DNA from 2 places in the Rhodoplanes azumiensis genome. Region 1 is predicted to be linked to the other one. Evidence: riboswitches for the same ligand, from Rfam matches in the RefSeq annotation. Region 1 holds a riboswitch; the other holds the start of a gene.
The links. A riboswitch is a leader RNA that binds a small molecule or an ion and turns the genes downstream of it on or off. The one in region 1 is predicted to bind cobalamin.
Positions count from the first base shown of each region.

Region 2: it holds a riboswitch for cobalamin, as region 1 does, so the genes downstream of both, ACFSOX_RS00650 (energy-coupling factor ABC transporter permease) here and ACFSOX_RS03110 (cysteine-rich small domain-containing protein) in region 1, are expected to answer to the same signal.

Region 1 covers NZ_JBHUIW010000002.1:281,442-287,163, reverse strand. Annotated here, with positions in the region: gene ACFSOX_RS03115 (cobyric acid synthase) at 92-1,678, opposite strand; gene ACFSOX_RS03110 (cysteine-rich small domain-containing protein) at 1,675-2,007, opposite strand; cobalamin riboswitch at 2,255-2,479, opposite strand; gene thrS (threonine--tRNA ligase) at 2,754-4,742, shown strand; gene ACFSOX_RS03100 (peptidoglycan-binding protein) at 4,879-5,722, opposite strand, start outside.
Region 2 covers NZ_JBHUIW010000001.1:138,925-144,646, reverse strand. Annotated here, with positions in the region: gene tcuB (tricarballylate utilization 4Fe-4S protein TcuB) at 1-741, shown strand, start outside; gene ACFSOX_RS00655 (threonine-phosphate decarboxylase) at 712-1,755, opposite strand; cobalamin riboswitch at 1,940-2,184, shown strand; gene ACFSOX_RS00650 (energy-coupling factor ABC transporter permease) at 2,262-2,960, shown strand; gene ACFSOX_RS00645 (energy-coupling factor ABC transporter substrate-binding protein) at 2,957-3,259, shown strand; gene cbiQ (cobalt ECF transporter T component CbiQ) at 3,243-3,974, shown strand; gene ACFSOX_RS00635 (energy-coupling factor ABC transporter ATP-binding protein) at 3,971-4,831, shown strand; gene ACFSOX_RS00630 (cobyric acid synthase) at 4,864-5,722, opposite strand, start outside.

The sequences.
Region 1 (5,722 bases):
GCGCGAGGAGGGGGCGTCCCGCGAGGACGGGAGCATGGCCTTCGCCGTCGGGCCGGCGAGCGGTCGCGGCACGGCCCGACGGCGGCCACCGTCACCGGGCGAGCGCGAGGAGCGCATCGAGATCGAGATTTTCCTCGCAATGATCGGCGAGCGCCTCGATCGCGGCCTCGGTGCGCTGCACGAAGTCGAGGCCGGAAGCCTGCGCCCCGACGGACCGGAGCCAGTGGCTGCGGAACGCATCGGCCCCGAACAGGCCGTGCACATAGGCACCGGCGATGCGGCCGTCGGCCGACATCGCACCCTCCGGCCGGATGTGCCCCGCCCCGTCGTCCAACATCAGCCACGGTCGTGACAGACCCGGCCCCGTGGTGCGGCCCATGTGCATCTCGTAGCCGGTGACGCGACAGCCGCTGAAGCGATCCACCGCGTCGACGTCGACGAGTCGCTTGTCGCCGCCGATCTCGGTCTCGACGTCGAGGAGGCCGAGGCCGCGGGTCTCGCCCGACGCACCCTCGTTGCCCTGCGGATCGCGCACCACGCGGCCGAGCATCTGGAACCCGGCGCACAGCCCGAGCACCCGGCCGCCGCGGCGCGCATGGGCGAGAATGTCGATGTCCCAGCCCTCCCGGCGCAACACGTCGAGATCGCTCCGGGTCGCCTTCGAGCCGGGCAGAATGATCACGTCCGTGTCGGCCGGGATCGGGTTGCCGGGCTGGACGAAGCGCAGCGCGACGCCCGGCTCGGCCGCGAGCGGATCGAGGTCGTCGAAATTGGCGATACGCGAGAGCCGCGGCACCGCGACATTGAGGCCACGCCCAAGCGTCTCGGCCGGCCGCTCCAGCGCGAGCGAGTCCTCGGCGGGCAGCCGGTCGGCAGTCGGGAACCAGCGCAGCACGCCGAGGAACGGCCAGCCGGTCTGTTCCGTGATGGTCTTCACGCCGGGCTCGAACAGCGAGAAGTCGCCGCGGAACTTGTTGACGACGTAGCCGACCACGCGGGCGCGGTCGGCCGGATCGAGCAGCGCATGGCTGCCGACGATCGCCGCCATGGTGCCGCCGCGGTCGATGTCGGAGAGAATCACGACCGGCAGGTCGGCCTGCTCGGCGAGATGCATGTTGGTGATGTCGGAGCGGCGCAGATAGATCTCGGCGCCCGAGCCGGCGCCCTCGACCAGCACCAGATCGGCCTCGGCGCGCAGCCGGTCGAGGCTGTCGAGAATGGCCGGCATCATGCCGTGGCGCATGCGGTGATAGATGCGGGCCGGGCAGTTGCCGAGCACGCGCCCGCGCAACACCACCTGCGAGCCGATGTCGGTCTGCGGCTTGAGCAGCACCGGGTTCATGTGGATCGACGGCGCGGCCTTGCAGGCGCGGGCCTGCAGATGCTGCGCCCGGCCGATCTCGCCGAACACGATCTCGCCGTCCGGTCCCGGGGGAAGATCGCTGTCGGCCGCCACGGCGGCGTTGTTGCTCATGTTCTGCGCCTTGAACGGACGCACCACGAGGCCGCGGCGCGTGAAGGCGCGGCAGAGGCCGGCCACCACCATGCTCTTGCCGACATCCGAGGCGGTGCCCTGGATCATCAGCGCGCGGGCGCGGCGCCGCAGCCGCTGCGCGGCGGGCGTGAAGGCGATGCGGGAGACGAGGCCCGCGATCTGGGCGTCGACGTCGATGGTCATGATTTGGTCCGAACGGGCTTCTGCCGGTAAGGCCGAGTCTGCTCCTGCCCGTCCCAGATCACCGGCCGCTCGAGCCACTTCTGGATGAAATTCCAGGCGCCGCGGGTGCCGTTGTGCGGCAGCGTGCAATCCGAGCAGTCCTTGCGCCGCGTCCCGTTGCGGTCGGTGAAGACCTTGTAAGGACCGGGGCAACGGTAAGCGATCAAGGGGCAGTAGCAGAACAGGCAGTTGAACTGCCCGCGCACGCCGGAATGGCAGGGCAGGAACGGACAGGCCGTGTTGGTGAAGCCCTTGAAGGCTTCGTTGGTGGTCGTGTCCTTCGGCTGCATGCGAGGCCCCGGCGTGTGCGAGCGCGGCGGCGACGGCGTCGCCACCGTCTGAACGCGCAGGCGGCCCGCCGGCGAGCGGCATCGCCCGCCGACACGTCGCGCCGCGGATGTGGACGAGGACGGGTTCGAATGCCGGTCACGGCGGCACGGGCCTCGCACCGCCGACCGTCACGCGGACCGATCACGTGAAAACGGAATCAGAGTCGGGTGATCATGAGCGCTCCCCTTTCGACCCACCGTCGAACGGAATGGACCAGCGTCTCCGGCCGGTCTCCTGGCTCACGGATCATGGTCCCCGATCACCTTCCCGGGACTTGCCCTGATGGCGTCCCAGTGGCTCACGATCGGCGACGATCCGTCCACAGTTGCGGGGGCAGCCGCGGCATTGGCGAGAGCTCGTCGAACGAGCGCTCGCCGGACCGCGTTCCCGTTTCACCTCTCGACGAGAGGCACCGAAGACCGTTTCAAATGAGCACGAAGCGGAGTGGCGTGCAAGGGCGGGCCATCCCGGAATCGGGTGCGGACCTTCACGACGGTGGCGATGTCGCCGGCGCGATGACGATGTCGTCGCGGCGCCGTGCGCGAAATCCAGGGCGCGCCACGATCGGCGCGCCGCGATCGCCCCGCGGGCCGATCACGGCCCGGCCGGCCTTGCGCTTCGCCCCCGCCCTGCTATATCCCTCGCGCATCGACAGAATCCGCTTACCTGCGTTCGTAGGCAGCGAGTGAGCAACAGGAGTTTGCGAATGGTCGCCCTGACCTTTCCCGACGGCGCGCGTCGGGAGTTTCCGAACGGCACCACCGGTCTCGACATCGCCAAGGGCATCTCGCCCTCCCTCGCCAAGCGCACCGTCGCGATGGCGCTCGACGGCGTGCTCGTCGATCTCGCCGACCCGATCGAGCAGGACGCCGCGATCGAGTTCGTGTCGCGCGACGATCCGCGCGCCCTCGAGTTGATCCGCCACGACGCCGCCCATGTGATGGCCGAGGCCGTGCAGACGCTGTGGCCCGGCACCCAGGTCACCATCGGCCCGGTGATCCAGAACGGCTTCTACTACGACTTCTTCCGCAACGAGCCGTTCACCCCGGACGACTTCGCCGCGATCGAGAAGACGATGAAGGAGATCATCGCGCGCGACAAACCCTTCACCAAGGAGGTGTGGTCGCGCGACGAGGCCAGGCAGGTCTTTCGGGACAAGGGCGAAAGTTTCAAGGTCGAGCTGGTGGACGCGATCCCCGAGGATCAGACCATCAAGATCTACAAGCAGGGCGACTGGTTCGACCTGTGCCGCGGCCCGCACATGACCTCGACCGGCAAGATCGGCACCGCCTTCAAGCTGATGAAGGTCGCGGGCGCCTATTGGCGCGGCGACAGTAACAATCCGATGCTGACCCGGATCTACGGCACCGCCTGGGCCAAGCAGGAGGATCTCGACGCCTATCTCAAGCAGATCGAGGAGGCGGAGAAGCGCGACCACCGAAAGCTCGGGCGCGAGCTCGATCTCTTCCACTTCCAGGAGGAAGGCCCCGGCGTCGTGTTCTGGCACGCCAAGGGCTGGTCGATGTTCCAGTCGGTGATCGCCTACATGCGCCGCCGCCTCGCGGCCGAGTACGACGAGGTCAACGCCCCGCAGATGCTCGACAAGGTTCTGTGGGAGACCTCCGGGCACTGGGAGTGGTACCGCGAAAACATGTTCGCGGCGCAGTCGGCCGGCGACGAGGCCGAGGACAAGCGCTGGTTCGCCATCAAGCCGATGAACTGCCCCGGCCACGTGCAGATCTTCAAGCACGGGCTGAAGAGCTATCGCGATCTGCCGATCCGCCTCGCCGAGTTCGGCGTGGTGCACCGCTACGAGCCGTCCGGCGCCATGCACGGGCTGATGCGGGTGCGCGGCTTCACCCAGGACGACGCGCACATCTTCTGCAACGAGGATCAGCTCGCCGAGGAGTGCCTGAAGATCAACGACCTGATCCTCTCGACCTACGAGGACTTCGGGTTCTCGGGCGACCTGACCGTCAAGCTCTCGACCCGGCCCGAGAAGCGGGTCGGCTCGGACGCCTCGTGGGATCACGCCGAGGAGGTGATGGGTCGCGTGCTGCAGCAGATCGCCGACCGGTCGGGCGGCAAGATCAAGACCGCCGTGAACCCCGGTGAAGGCGCCTTCTACGGGCCGAAGTTCGAATACGTGCTGCGCGACGCCATCGGGCGCGACTGGCAGTGCGGCACCACCCAGGTCGACTTCAACCTACCGGAGCGGTTCGGCGCCTTCTACATCGACGCCGACGGGGCGAAGAAGACGCCCGTGATGGTGCATCGGGCGATCTGCGGCTCGATGGAGCGCTTCCTCGGGATTCTGATCGAGCACCACGCGGGTCACTTCCCGCTGTGGCTCGCGCCTGTTCAGGTGGTGGTCGCGACCATCACGCAGGACGGCGACGACTACGCCGAGGCGGCGGTCGCGGCGGCACGCCGGCTCGGCCTGCGGGTCGGCATCGATCTGAGGAACGAGAAGATCAACTACAAGGTCCGCGAGCACTCGCTGGCGAAGGTGCCGGTGCTGCTCGTCGTCGGCAAGAAGGAGGCGGCGGAGGGCACCGTCTCGGTCCGCCGGCTCGGCTCCGACAAGTCGACCGTGATGCCGCTCGACCAGGTGCTCGCCGCCCTGGTCGACGAGGCGGTGCCGCCCGACCTCAAGCGGGCGCGCGCCGAGACGCCGGCCGTCGCGGCGGAGTGAGCGGCGGCGCCGAGCTGAAACGAGGAGAACCGAGGCGAGACGAGCCGCGGCGATCTGGGCGCGCCCGGACGGGGGCTCGGACGGGGGCCGGCCCCGGAAGGGGGATCCGCCCGGACCGGGGGGCTCGGCGGGCCGCTCACGTTTCGGCGGCGCGGTCGATCATCTCGCGGGCGAGCGTGTCGACGTCCTCGATCCGGCTGGTGCCGACGGCTGCGGCCGCGCCGGCGCCTCCGGTCTGGAGCATGCGCAGCCGCTCGCGGCGCAGCTCGGACAGGCGGGTGACGATCGCCCGCGGCGTCATCAGCCCGACGGCACCGAGCGTCACCGGACCGACCGACCCGTCCTCGTTCGCCCCGACGACCTTCTGCAGGAGCTTCGCGGCCTGGACGACGTCCGTCTCGGCGGCGGTGTCGAAAACGACCAGGTCGACGCCCACCGGCAGCTCGTCGCATTTGAGCACGTTCCAGTAGCGCACGCGGTAGACCTCGCAGGCTTGCTCGCGGGTGAGCTTCTGAAGATCGGCCGGCGTCAGATCGGTCTTACGCCACGTGTCGACGAGGTCGGCGAGCGTCAGCCCGTATCTGGTGGCTGCTCCGGTGTCGGAGGCGACCTCTTTCGACAGCACGATGTCCAGACACCGGTCGAGCTGATCCTTCGGCTTGGGCTTCGGACCCGGCATCACGCCGTTCGGCCTCTCCGCGGCCCGCGTGGCCTGCTCGAGCCGGACCGACTGGGTCTCCTCGCGGGAGATCGCCGCGACATCCTTCAGCCGTGACCCCTGCGACGAGCCGAGCCAGAAATTGATCACCGTGGCGAACGCCGCCGTCAGCGCGCCGATCACGATATTGACGACCTGCAGCGTCTCGTTGCTGGCCTGGAGCTTCGGCAGCCCTTTCACGACGAGGAGCACGAGCACGGCGAAGAAGCCGAGCGTCACGACGTAGGAGAGGATCGGTGCGGTCCAGGCGATCACGCCGCCC
Region 2 (5,722 bases), on a different contig from region 1:
ACCCTGTTCGGGGAGCATCGCGGCGGCGGTGCGTTCTATCGGGTCGTGCCGTGGGGCGTGATGACGACGGCCGCCGGCCTGTCGTTCCTGTGGGCCGTGACCGCCATGGCGGCGTCGACGATGGCGTTCTGGCGGGCGATCGCGCCGCCCGCGTCGCGCCGGGTCGTTCGGCGGGCGCTGTGGCCGGCGGTGGTCGACATCGTGACGCTGCGCAATCTCGGCGGCGGCGGCGCCGGCTGCAACGACGTCGACGGCCGTTTTTCGCGCGAACGGCGCATCGCCCATCATGTCATGGTCACGGGCTTCGCCCTGACCATTCTCTCCACCGTGTCGGCGGCGCTCTGGCATCACGTCGCCGATGCGCCGGCCCCCTACCCGTTTTTGAGCCTGCCGGTGCTCGCCGGCACGATCGGCGGCGTCGCGATGCTGATCGGCATCGGCGGGCTCGTGTCGGTCGAGCGGCGCGCCGACACGGCGGCGACCGAGCCGGGCGAGACGCGGCTGAACCTGATCTTCCTGGGGCTGCTCGGGCTCGTCGCGGCGAGCGGCCTCGCCGTGCTGGGGCTGCGCGAGACCATGCTGATGGGCGTGACGCTGACGCTCCATCTCGGCCTGGTCACCGGCTTCTTCCTGGTGCTGCCGGCGAGCAAGATGATGCACGCGCCCTTCCGCGCGGCGGCGCTGCTGCGCGCCGCCATCGACCGCGTCGCCTCACCGCCCCGGCGCAGCGGCGGCGAGTGAGCGGCACGCCGCGGCGAGCCGCGCGAAGGCGGGCTCGTCGGCCGGCAGACCGAAGCGATAGCGGTTCGGCGTGTGCGGGAACCCGCGCACCAGAATGCCGGCATGCGCGAGGGCGTCCACGAGATCGCGGCCCGGCGGGCCTTCGGCGAGAACGAACAGGTCGGTGCCGCCGAGGATGCGCAAGCCGCCGCCCGAGAGAATTCCCTCGAGCCGGGTGCGGTCGGCGGCGAGACGTTCGCGCATCGTCGTCGTCCAGGCCGTGTCGAGGAGCGCGGAGGCCGCGATCGCGCAGGCCGGTCCCGACACGGGCCAGTCGCCGAGCCGCCGCCGCCACGGCATCGCGGCCCGCTCCGCCACCGCGACGAAACCGACGCGCAGGCCGGCGAGTCCGAAAAACTTGCCGAGCGAGCGCAGCACCACGACGCCGTCCGGCAGCCGGTCGGCGGCGAGCAGCGACAGCTCGGGCGCGACGTCGGCGAAAGCCTCGTCGACGATCAGCTTGCGCCCCGCCCCCGTCCACGCCTCGGCGAAGGCGAGGAGGTCCGCGCGCGGCACGGCCGCGCCGTCCGGATTGTTGGGGTTGACCAGCACGACGACGTCGAGGTCACGAGCCGCCGGATCCGGCAGGGCCGGCAGCGGCCGCACCGTGGCTCCGGTCTCCTCCCAGGCGGCGGCGTGCGACGAGTAGGTGCGGCCGACGACGCCGACCCTGAGGCGCGGTCCGAGAACGACCGGCAGCAGCCGGATGGCGAGCTCGCTGCCCGGCACCGGCAGCAGCGCCGTGCCGGTCGGTCGCCCATAGGCCGCCGCGGCGGCATCGGTCAGCCGGTCGATGTCGCGGCCGAGCGGCAGCCGGCGATACGTCTCGGGGTCGACCGCCGGCACCGGATAGGCGTGCGGATTGATGCCGGTCGACAGGTCGATCCACGGGGTCGGTGCCTCCGGATAGAGTCGCTCGGCCTCGTCGACACGCCCGCCGTGCCCGCGCAGGATCGCCTCGTTCCTCGGCTGCATCGGTCCGCCCAATCGGTCGCCTCAGATCGATCTGCCCGTTTCGGCCGCGGACTTCGGTCCGGCGACGGCCGTCGCGGCCGGCGAGGCTTAGCCCGGCGCCCGGCGCGGTGCAATCGGCTGACCGCGTCGCCGCCGATACGGGCGAAACCGGACGGCCGGATGCTTGCGCCGGAACCCGCCGTGCGCCTAATGTCGCCGCGATGGTTCCTCGCGCCGTCGGTCCGGCGCGGGGTGAAAAGGGAATGCGGTGCGGCGCCCGCGGGCGCTCAGGCCGCAACTGCCCCCGCAACTGTAGGCGGTGAGGCTCTCGCGCGGGTTCGTCACTGGCCGCAGTCTCCCCCTCCGATCGGGACTGCGCGACGGCCGGGAAGACGGCGCTGGAGCCGGCGAGCCGCGAGTCAGGAGACCTGCCATCGAGGTGGCGTGCGCGAATGGTTCCGGGCGGGGTGTTCCGGGGCCTGACGAGGCGCACGCGCAGCCGTCGGGAGGGTTTTCGCGTGCACATCATGGAAGGCTATCTGCCGGTCGGCCACGCGGCCGGTTGGTTCGCGGTGTCCGCACCGTTCGTGATCGCCGGGGCGGTCCGGATGCGGCGCATCCTGCGGGACGAGCCGCAGACCAAGATGATGCTCGCGGCGGCCGGCGCCTTCACGTTTGTGATGTCGGCCCTGAAGATCCCGAGCGTCACCGGCTCGTGCTCGCACCCGACCGGCACCGGGCTCGGCGCCATCCTGTTCGGCCCCGCCGTGATGGCCGTGCTCGGGACCATCGTCCTCGTGTTCCAGGCACTGCTGCTCGCCCATGGTGGCCTGACGACGCTCGGCGCCAACGTGTTCTCGATGGCGATCGTCGGGCCGTGGGTGAGCTGGTCGGTGTGGCGGCTGGCGCGCAGGCTCGGCCTGGGGGCCAGCGTCGCGGTGTTCTGTGCCGCCATGCTGGGGGACTTGTCGACCTATCTCACGACCTCGGTGCAGCTCGCGATCGCCTATCCGGACGCGAGCTCGGGCGTGCTCGGTGCCGTCGCGAAATTCGGCGGCATCTTCGCCGTCACCCAGATCCCGCTGGCGATCGCCGAGGGCCTCTTGACCGTGGTGGTGATCAACGCGCTCGAGGCCTCGCCGGGCCTGCTCGCCGAGATGCGGGGCGAGATGCGCGCTGGCTCGCGCGAAGGCGCGCACGGGCTCGCCGGAGGGACCGAGCGATGATCTCCAAGCGATCCTCGTGGCTGCTGATCGCGCTCGCGGCCGCCATCGTCGCCGCCCCCCTCCTCCTGCCGGGCATCGAGGGCGAGTTCAAGGGCACCGACGATCAGGCGGCGAGCGCCATCGCCGAGGCGCGCCCCGGCTACGAGCCGTGGTTCAAGCCGCTGTGGACGCCGCCCAACGGCGAGATCCAGAGCCTTCTGTTCGCCTTGCAGGCGGCGCTCGGTGCCGGCGTGCTCGGTTACGTGATCGGCCGAAGGCACGGCCGATCGTCCGCATCCGACAATGTCTCCCGTCGATAGGGCGGCCCACCTCAACCGCTGGCGGTCGCGCTCGCTCGCCGAGAAATCCGTCCTGGCCTTCGGTATGATGGCGTTCGCCCTCGTCTTCCCGCCGTTCCCGGTCGCTCCGGTGGTCGCCGTCGTGATGACGGCGGCGACGCTCCTCGGCGCGCGGGTGTCGCCGCGAACCTGGCTCGCCTGCGTGGCGGCGCCCGTCGGCTTCCTGCTGGTCGGATCGCTGTCGCTCGCCCTGCAGGTCGGCGACGGCGGCATCGGCCTCGCGCCGGACGGCCTGGCGACCGCGGCCGGAACGACGGCGCGCGCGCTGGCCTGTGTGACGGCGCTTCTGTTCCTCGCCCTGACGACGCCGGCGACCGATCTGGTCGCCGGGGCGCGCCGTCTCGGCCTGCCCGGCGAGATCGCGGAGATCGCCCTGCTGACGTATCGGTTTCTGTTTCTTTTCGGCGCGACTGCGCTGGCCATGGACGCGGCCCAGGCGGCGCGTCTCGGTCACGCCGGCGCCGGCCGCCGGCTGCGCTCGCTCGGCCTGCTGATCGCCAATCTGCTGCCGCGATCGCTTTATCGGGCGCGGCGCCTGGAGGTCGGCCTCGCGGCGCGCGGCTGGACCGGCGAGATGCGCGTGCTGTCGCGTCGGACTCCGGTCTCCCGGCCGGTGCTCGCGCTGATCGTCGCGATCGAGGCCGGGGTCGCCGGGCTGGGGTTGTGGGCGCGGTGACCCTGCTCGAAACGCAAGGCCTGACCTACGCCTATCAGGACGGCGGCCCGGCCTTGTCGGACCTCGATCTCGTCGTGCGGCGCGGGCGACGCCTCGCCATTCTCGGCCCCAACGGCGCCGGCAAGACGACGCTGCTCCTGCACCTCAACGGCACGCTGCGGCCGCAGCGCGGCCGGGTGCTGCTCGACGGCGCGCCGGTCGGATACGCCCGCGCCGACCTGACCGCCTGGCGCCGCCGCGTCGGGCTGGTGCTGCAGGACGCCGACGATCAGCTGTTCGCCGCGTCTGTCGAAGAGGACGTGTCGTTCGGGCCGCTCAATCTCGGCCTCGCCGACGACGCGGTGCGCCGCCGCGTCGCCGATGCGCTCCAGGTGATGGGCATCGCCGATCTCGCCGAGCGGGCGACCCACTTGCTCTCGTTCGGCCAGAAGAAGCGCGTCGCCATCGCCGGCGCCGTCGCGATGCGGCCCGAGGTACTGCTGCTCGACGAGCCGACCTCGGGCCTCGACCGCGCCGGACGCGACGGGCTCCTGGCCGCCCTGCAGGCGCTGCACGCCGCCGGCGCGACGCTGGTGTTCGCCACCCACGACGTCGACCTCGCCTACCGGCTCGCCGACGACGTCGCCCTGTTCGCCGACGGCAAGGTGCTTCGCCAAGGTCCGGCCGAGGCGGTTCTCGCCGACCGCGCCGCGACGGCGGCGGCCGGGCTGGAGCCGCCGTTCCTCTTGTCGCTCGGCCTCACGGCGCGAGCGGCGGGAGTTCTCGGCGCCACCGATCCCCTGCCGAAGACCCGCGAGGCGGCGCTGGCGCTCGTCGAGCGGAGTTGGCGGAAGGGTGCGTCGGGTTCGACGGAATAAGCCCGCGTCACCGAGGCTTCGAAACCCTCGCGTCAGCGGGCGAGCGCCAGCAGCGCCTCGATGTCGACGTGCTGCTCGAGATGCGCCGCGAGCGCATCGAGCGTCTCCTCGACCATCGCCTCGTAGGCGAGGCCGCCCTGCCCGGCCGGCGCGCCGAGGCGGGCGAGCCAGGCGGCGCGCTGGCGATCGTCGGCGAAGAAGCCGTGCACATAGGTGCCGGCGACGCGGCCGTCGGCCGACACGGCGCCGTCGTCGCGGCCGCCGGCCGGACCGCCGCTGCGCGGGTCGTCGAGCCGCACGAGCGGCCGGGCCGTACCGGGTCCGATGGTGCGGCCCATGTGCATCTCGTAGCCGGCGAGCGGCACACCGTCGGCGACGGTGCGGCCCGTCACCGCGACCAGCGACTTGTCGCCGGTCAGCGTCGTGATCACGTCGAGGAGCCCGAGCCCGACCGCCGCGCCGGGCGGGCCTTCGACGCCGTCCGGATCGTCAATCTCGCGGCCGAGCATCTGATAGCCGCCGCACAGGCCGAGCACCCGGCCGCCGCGACGGACATGCGCCAGGATGTCGACATCCCAGCCGGCGGCGCGCAACGCCGACAGATCCCGGATGGTCGTCTTGGCGCCCGGCAGGATCACGAGGTCGGTGTCGGCCGGCAGCGGCGCGCCGTTGCGCAGCAGGACGAGATCGACGGCGGGCTCGAGCCGCAGCGGGTCGAGGTCGTCGAAGTTGGAGATCGACGGCAGCACCGGCACGGCAATGCGCACCGTTCCGGCTTTCACCGAAAGCGGCGCGGCGGTCCCGGCCTCGAGCCCGAAGATGTCCTCGGCGGGCAGGCGGTGGGCGTCGCGGAAATGCGGCACGAGGCCGAGCGGCGCCCATCCGGTTCGT